Regions from separate parts of the Pseudomonas rustica genome, predicted to be linked through region 2. Evidence: predicted binding sites of a transcription regulator. Region 2 holds the regulator's gene; the other holds the start of a gene.
What was found. The regulator sigma-54, encoded in region 2, starts transcription at its own class of promoters, with help from an activator protein. The targets are predictions, from matches to a motif close to ANTGGCATNNANNTTGCTNT.

Region 1: the regulator sigma-54 is predicted to act here: its motif matches at 1,751-1,770, upstream of ACP3TY_RS01485 (pilin).

The regions. Positions count from the first base shown of each region.
Region 1 covers NZ_CP188200.1:299,346-303,531, reverse strand. The annotation lists gene ACP3TY_RS01500 (DUF748 domain-containing protein) at 1-72, shown strand, start outside; gene ACP3TY_RS01495 (DUF2845 domain-containing protein) at 72-368, shown strand; gene ACP3TY_RS01490 (BON domain-containing protein) at 608-958, opposite strand; gene ACP3TY_RS01485 (pilin) at 1,264-1,704, opposite strand; gene pilB (type IV-A pilus assembly ATPase PilB) at 1,931-3,628, shown strand; gene ACP3TY_RS01475 (type II secretion system F family protein) at 3,631-4,186, shown strand, end outside.
Region 2 covers NZ_CP188200.1:4,610,997-4,615,182, forward strand. The annotation lists gene lptB (LPS export ABC transporter ATP-binding protein) at 1-576, shown strand, start outside; gene ACP3TY_RS21115 (RNA polymerase factor sigma-54) at 763-2,253, shown strand; gene hpf (ribosome hibernation-promoting factor, HPF/YfiA family) at 2,327-2,635, shown strand; gene ptsN (PTS IIA-like nitrogen regulatory protein PtsN) at 2,647-3,111, shown strand; gene rapZ (RNase adapter RapZ) at 3,114-3,971, shown strand; gene ACP3TY_RS21135 (HPr family phosphocarrier protein) at 3,987-4,186, shown strand, end outside.

The DNA.
Region 1 (4,186 bases), 2.0 Mb from region 2:
ATCGACGCCAATCTCGGTCAGGCTGAAAGTGATGGTCGGGTGATCACACCGTTGCATCTGGACGCCGAGTAATGACAGGCAAGTGGCTGGCGGCGATCGCCCTGACGCTGGCTGCCAGCCACGTCTGGGCGTCGGATACGTTGCGCTGCGGCAGTCAACTGGTCAGCCTCGGCGACCGCGCCAGCGAAGTGCTGCAGAAGTGCGGCGAACCGGTTGGTCGCGATCCGCTGGGTTACAAGCGCAGCGCCAATCGGCGTGAAGAGTTTCAGGTCGAGGAATGGACGTACGGGCCGAACAACGGCATGTACCAATACCTGCGCTTTGAAGGCAATCGCCTGCGGCAGATCACCAGCAAACGCGGTAACTAAAACACATCAAAAGATCGCAGCCTTCGGCAGCTCCTACTTTGGAATGCATTTCCCTGTAGGAGCTGCCGAAGGCTGCGATCTTTTTTTTGCGCCTGAAATAGAACGGGCCCCGACACAAGTGCCGGGGCCCGTAATGACCACATCCGTGTGGCCGTTCGCATGAACTCTAAAGGTGCGGCAGACGTATTGCTCGGCCCGCCTGTCGCGTCTTCTCCCGGTTCAGGCGAGAAGCCTTAGCCTTACTCGGCTTTCAGGCCGTCAGCGGAGACCGCTTTGACGCCTTTGATTTTCTTGGTGATCGCAACGGCGGTAGCTTTCTGCGATTCAGTCACAGCTACAGTCGACGACAGCGAAACGACGCCTTTGTTGGTTTCTACTTTGATGTCGGTGCCTGGAATGCCTTTTTCGGTAACCAGGTCGCTTTTGACTTTGGTGGTGATCCAGGTATCGGAAGTAGCTTCTTTAGCTTGGGTAACTTCACCAGCAGCCAAAGTCATTGGAGCAGTCTGAGTGGTTTGGGCGAATGCGCCGGAAGCCATGGTCAGGGTCAGCGCGGTAGCAGCAGCGGCAGTGATAGCGAACTTCTTCATACGAGTAACTCCTGTTTTTCTGGAAAGTCTGCTGCGTGTCTTGTCAGCAGGGTTGCCATATACATTGCGAACGCTGTGCCAACTTTTTCGACGACATAAAACCATTACAAATCAATAGCTTAGTAAAAACGTAAATTTCCGGATTCATGCAATTTGCATGACTTGCAGATTAATCGCATGCAAGTTGCGGTTTTTTGGAAAGTTCCTAAGACGCTGAAATTATTGAAGCTTTTATTTAGCCCCGGCCAAAGAAAATGCCCCGTAAACGGGGCATGTTTCAGTCGAAGGTCAATGTAGGATCTCTATTAAGTACCGCTACCTGGGCAGCCTTTAGGCGCGTAGTCGGCGTTGACCGTCGATGCGCAACTCCAGACGCCCGCTGCCGAGCCAGTCCCGGAAGAGCGAGTCAGCGTGATCGTTTTGCCCAGTACCGGAGCCGGTGCGTTAGCGAGTGTGCAAACGATGCTGCCTGCCCCGGAAGACGCAGTACCCGACGCCGCTACCGTGCCGCAGTTGGTGGTGGTGAAAGTGGCGCTACCGGTGACGTTCGTCAGGCTAGGGTCAGTCCCCTGGTTAATCGTGTCTTCAAACGGAATCTTCAGCGCGCTGATTTCCGCCAGACCCGCCGTGACCTTCGCCCGCGCTTGATACTTGGTGTACTGCGGCAGGGCAATGGTCGCCAGAATCCCGATGATCGCCACTACGATCAGCAGTTCGATCAGCGTAAAACCTTGTTGTTTTTTCATAGACACGCTCCATGCATGAGTCGAAATCTCATGATCTGCAAGGGACGCAGCATAGCCCATGCCAACGCCCGCCAGACCCCGCACGCTGGGCGCACAGCGGTCGCGACGCCGTTTCCTACAACCTCTGACCGCACTATCTGACACTTTTTGTCACCTGCGCCCGGCATGTTTGGCGCTGCCGGTTGACTAGGCTATAAGTCATGAACGGCAAGCGTGCGGAATCCCCATGAATGACATCGCTCTGAGCGGTCTGGCCAAGCAATTGGTGCAGGCCGAACTGCTCACGGAAAAAAGCGCCCAACAAGCCTGGCAACAGGCACAGCGCAATCGGCTATCGCTGGTCAGCTACCTGGTGCAGAACAAACTGGTGAAGAGCTGGCAGGTCGCCGAGATCGCTTCGGAACACTTCGGCATGGCGTTCCTCGACCTCAATTGTCTGGACAAGGAAACCCAGCCCAAAGGCCTGGTCAGCGAAAAACTGGTGCGCCAGCACCACGCCCTGCCCTTGTGGCGGCGCGGCAACAAACTGTTCGTGGGCATTTCCGACCCGAGCAATCATCAGGCGATCAACGACATTCAGTTCAGCACCGGGCTGAACACCGAAGCCATTCTGGTGGAGGACGACAAGCTCACCGATGCCATCGAAAAATTCTTCGACACCCATGCCTCGGGGCTCGAAGAAATGGCCGACGTCGACCTCGACGGCCTCGATGTCGAGGCCATCGACGATGGTAAACAGGAGAGCATGGGCCCGGATGCCGACGATGCGCCGGTCGTGCGTTTCGTGCACAAGATGCTGCTCGACGCGATCAAAAGCGGCTCCTCCGACCTGCACTTCGAACCCTACGAAAAAAACTACCGCGTGCGCGTGCGCACCGACGGCATTCTGCGTGAAGTGGCGAAACCACCGATCCAGTTGGCCGGGCGCATCGCCGCGCGCCTGAAAGTCATGGCCAGCCTCGACATCTCCGAGCGGCGCAAACCGCAGGACGGGCGGATCAAGATGCGCCTGTCGAAGAGCAAGTCGATCGACTTCCGCGTCAACACGCTGCCGACCCTGTGGGGCGAAAAAGTGGTGATCCGGATTCTCGACCCGTCCAGCGCACAGATCGGTATCGATGCGCTCGGCTATGAGCCGGCGCAAAAAGACTTGTACATGGCCGCACTCAAGCAGCCACAGGGGATGATTCTGGTCACCGGCCCTACCGGTTCGGGGAAAACCGTGTCGCTGTACACCGGGCTGAATATTCTCAACACCGTCGACATCAATATTTCCACCGCTGAAGACCCGGTGGAGATCAACATGGAAGGCATCAATCAGGTCAACGTCAATCCGCGCCAAGGCCTCGACTTCGCTCAGGCATTGCGCTCGTTTCTGCGTCAGGATCCGGACGTGATCATGGTCGGTGAGATCCGCGATCTGGAGACCGCCGAGATCGCGATCAAGGCTGCGCAGACCGGCCACCTGGTGCTCTCGACCCTGCACACCAACAGCGCCGCGGAAACCCTCACGCGCCTGCACAACATGGGCATTCCCGGCTTCAACATCGCCACGTCGGTGAGCCTGATCATTGCCCAGCGCTTGGCGCGCAAATTGTGCAGCCACTGCAAGAAACCCATCGAGATCCCCCGTGAAACCCTGATAAAGGAAGGTTTCCCCGAGGAACGCATCGGTCATTTCACGATCTACGAGCCGGTCGGTTGCGATCATTGCAACGGCGGGTACAAGGGCCGCGTGGGGATTTATGAAGTGGTGAAAAACACTCCCGAGCTGCAACGGTTGATCATGGCCGAAGGCAACTCGCTGGAAATCGATAGTCAAATGCGCCGCGACGGCTTCGATGACCTGCGCACCTCGGGTCTGCACAAGGCCATGCAAGGCATCACCAGCCTTGAAGAAATCAATCGGGTCACCAAGGACTGAACATGGCGGTCAAGGCAGCGAAAATCAGCATCTATGCCTGGGAAGGCACGGATCGCAAAGGCAGCAAAGTTACCGGCGAGTTGAGCGGGCAGAATCCGGCGCTGGTCAAGGCGCAACTGCGCAAACAAGGGATCAACCCGGGCAAGGTGCGCAAAAAATCCGTGTCGTGGCTGAGTCTGGGCAAACGCATCAAGGCGCAGGACATCGCCCTGTTCACCCGGCAAATGGCAACGATGATGAAGGCCGGCGTGCCGCTGTTGCAGTCGTTCGACATCATTGGCGAAGGCTTCGATAACCCGGCCATGCGCAAACTGGTCGACGAGGTGAAGCAGGAAGTTGCTGCCGGTAACAGCTTCGCCGCCGCGCTGCGCAAAAAGCCGCAGTATTTCGACGAGTTGTATTGCAACCTGGTCGACGCGGGCGAGCAGTCCGGTGCGCTCGACACCTTGCTGGAGCGCGTCGCGACCTATAAGGAAAAAAGCGAAGCGCTCAAAGCCAAGATCAAGAAAGCCATGACCTACCCGACCGCCGTGGTGCTGGTCGCTGCGGTGGTCACCG
Region 2 (4,186 bases):
GGTTTGGTACAGGCCGATCAGGGCCGCGTGCTGATCGACGATCTGGACGTCAGCCACCAGCCAATGCACGGTCGTGCCAAGGCCGGTATCGGCTATCTGCCGCAAGAAGCGTCGATCTTCCGCAAACTGTCGGTGGCCGACAACATCATGGCCATCCTCGAGACCCGTCAGGAACTCGACAAGGCCGGCCGCCGCAAAGAGCTGGAAAGCCTGTTGCAGGAATTCCACATCACGCACATCCGCGACAACCTCGGCATGAGCCTGTCCGGTGGTGAACGCCGCCGGGTGGAAATCGCTCGCGCGCTGGCCACCGCACCAAAATTCATCCTGCTCGACGAACCGTTCGCCGGTGTCGACCCGATCTCGGTCGGCGACATCAAGCAGATCATCCACCACCTCAAGGCCAAGGGCATCGGTGTTCTGATCACCGACCACAACGTCCGCGAGACGCTGGATATCTGCGAAACCGCTTACATCGTCAACGACGGTCAACTGATCGCCGAAGGTGACGCCGAAACCATCCTGGCCAACGAACTGGTCAAGGAAGTGTATCTGGGTCACGAGTTCCGCCTGTAAGCGTCACAGTGCCCGGTGCGCAGCCGGAGTGCTGTATCGATTCAAGCAGGATTTAATACGCTTAATTGTTACAGCGCTCTAGGCAAACACTTCAGTTTCAGGCATATAATTTGCTTAAGTTTGGCGCTTCGGCGCCCTGTAGTGGATGGCGCATAGCGCCGGCGAATAAGGTGTTAAGCCCCTGCCATGAAACCATCGCTAGTCTTGAGAATGGGCCAGCAGCTGACGATGACACCGCAGCTGCAACAGGCCATCCGCCTGCTCCAATTGTCGACCCTGGATCTGCAACAGGAAATCCAGGAGGCTCTGGAATCCAATCCGATGCTCGAACGCCAGGAAGAAGGCGACGACTTCGACAACTCGGATCCCATGGCCGACAACGCCGAACAGAAGCCCACCGAGATCCAGGAACCTTCCTATCAGGAAGCCGCACCGACCGTCGATAACCTCGAAGACGGCGAATGGAACGAACGCATCCCCAACGAGCTTCCGGTCGACACTGCCTGGGAAGACGTTTACCAGACCAGCGCCAGCAGCCTGCCCAGCAGCGATGATGACGAGTGGGATTTCACCACCCGCACCTCCGCCGGCGAAAGCCTGCAAAGCCACTTGCTGTGGCAACTCAACCTCGCACCGATGTCCGACACCGATCGCCTGATCGCCGTGACCCTGATCGATTGCATCAACAATCAGGGCTACCTGGACGAAACCCTCGAAGAAATTCTCGAGGCGTTCGATCCGGAACTGGACATCGAACTGGACGAGATCGAAGCCGTCCTGCACCGCATCCAGCAATTTGAACCGGCCGGTATCGGCGCGCGCAACCTCAGCGAATGCCTGCTGCTGCAATTGCGTCAGCTGTCGGCCAAGACGCCTTGGCTGGCGGAAGCCAAACGTCTGGTCAGCGATTACATCGATTTGCTCGGCAGCCGTGATTACAGCCAGTTGATGCGCCGTATGAAGCTCAAGGAAGACGAGCTGCGCCAGGTCATCGAACTGGTACAAAGCCTCAATCCGCGTCCGGGCTCGCAGATCGAATCGACCGAAGCCGAATATGTCGTCCCTGACGTCATCGTGCGCAAGGACAACGAGCGCTGGCTGGTCGAGCTGAATCAGGAATCGATGCCACGCCTGCGCGTCAACGCGCAGTACGCCGGCTTTGTGCGTCGCGCCGACACCAGCGCCGACAACACTTTCATGCGCAATCAGTTGCAGGAAGCCCGCTGGTTCATCAAGAGCCTGCAGAGCCGCAACGAAACCCTGATGAAAGTTGCCACCCAGATCGTCGAGCATCAGCGCGGTTTTCTGGAGTACGGCGACGAAGCCATGAAGCCGTTGGTGCTGCACGACATCGCCGAAGCGGTGGGCATGCACGAATCAACGATTTCCCGAGTGACCACGCAGAAATTCATGCATACCCCGCGCGGTATTTATGAACTGAAATACTTTTTCTCCAGCCACGTCAGCACCTCTGAAGGCGGTGAATGCTCGTCCACGGCGATCCGAGCGATCATCAAAAAACTGGTTGCCGCGGAAAATCAGAAAAAGCCGTTGAGTGACAGCAAGATCGCTGGTTTACTGGAGGCACAAGGCATTCAGGTGGCTCGCCGCACCGTCGCCAAGTACCGCGAATCCCTCGGGATCGCGCCTTCGAGCGAACGCAAGCGGTTGATGTAAGCCACGTTACAGCGTTCCAGTGGCAGGCTATCCGGCCTGCCGCTTTATGCACTGGCAACGAAGGAGAAGCTGTATGCAAGTCAACATCAGTGGACACCAACTGGAAGTGACCCAACCTCTGCGTTCCTACATCGAGGAAAAACTCCAACGACTGGAGCGACATTTCGACAAGATCACCAACGTGCAAGTCACGATGTGTGTCGAAAAGCTGAAGCAGAAAATCGAAGCCACCTTGCATATTCCCGGCAGCGAAGTGGTCGCCAACGCAGAAGATACTGATATGTATGCTGCGATCGACTCACTGACCGACAAGCTGGATCGCCAACTCAAAAAGCATAAGGAAAAGACCCAGAGCCTCCTCCAGGGCGCAACCGGTCGATAACCCCCCATTCCATGATCCGACTTGAAAGTATCCTGACCCCCGGCCGTTCCCTCGTGAACGTGCCGGGCGGCAGTAAAAAGAAAGCCCTCGAACAAATTGCCAACCTGATCGCCCGCGAAGTGCCGGATCTGGAGATGCAAGATGTCTTCGAGGCTCTGATTGCCCGTGAAAAACTCGGTTCGACCGGTTTTGGCAACGGCATCGCCATTCCCCATTGCCGCCTGAAAGGTTGTGTAACGCCAATCAGCGCGTTGATGCACCTTCAAGCCCCTATCGATTTCGACGCTATCGACGGCGCGCCGGTTGACCTGCTGTTTGTACTGCTGGTGCCGGAAGCCGCCACCGATGCGCACCTGGAATTGCTGCGCCAGATCGCCAGCATGCTGGATCGCAAGGATGTGCGCGATAAGTTGCGCAGCGCTCCGAGCAACGAAGCCTTGTACCAGGTCGTACTGGACGAGCAAAACGGGCAGTAATCATGCGTTTGATCATCGTCAGTGGCCGTTCCGGCTCGGGTAAAAGCACCGCACTGGATGTCCTTGAGGACAACGGTTATTACTGCATCGACAACCTGCCGGCGGGTTTACTGCCGGAACTGGCCGAACGCGCGCTGATTCACACCGAACTGGCGCAACCGCTGGTCGCCGTGTCGATCGATGCGCGCAACTTGCCGAGCCATCTGACGCGTTTTCCGGAACTGCTCGAAGATGCCCGCGCCAAGCACATCCAGTGCGATGTTCTGTATCTGGATGCTGACGAAGAAACCCTGCTCAAGCGTTTTTCCGAAACCCGCCGCCGCCACCCTCTGAGCAATGCCAACCGCTCGCTGGCCGAGGCGATTCAGGATGAAACCGCCCTGCTCGGCCCGATCGCCGACCTGGCTGATCTGAAGATCAACACCACCAATCTGAACCTGTACCAGTTGCGCGACACCATCAAGCTGCGCCTGCTGAATCAGCCGGAGCCGGGTACGGCGTATCTGGTTGAGTCATTCGGCTTCAAGCGCGGTATGCCGGTGGATGCCGATCTGGTTTTTGATGTGCGCTGCCTGCCCAACCCGTACTGGAAGCCGGAACTGCGTGCGCAATCAGGGCTCGATGCGCCGGTGGCCGAATATCTGGCGGCACAACCTGACGTCGAAGAAATGTTTCAGGACATCTTCACCTACCTGCACAAATGGCTGCCGCGTTTCGCAGCGAGCAACCGCGCCTACGTCACCATTGCCATTGGCTGCACCGGCGGGCATCACCGCTCCGTCTACCTGACCGAACGTCTGGGTCAAGCCCTGCAGAAAACCCTGAAGAACGTCCAGGTTCGCCACCGCGACCTCACTTAAAGGATTCACACCGCGATGCCTGCTCTGGAAATCGAAATCATCAACAAACTGGGCCTGCATGCCCGCGCATCGGCCAAGTTCGTTGGCGTGGCCGGGCAGTATCCGGATTGCACGATCAGAGTGGGCCGCACGCCGGAGACCACGGTTGATGGCAAAAGCATCATGGCGATGATGATGCTGGCGGCTGGCAAGGGCACCAAGATCTATTTGAGTAC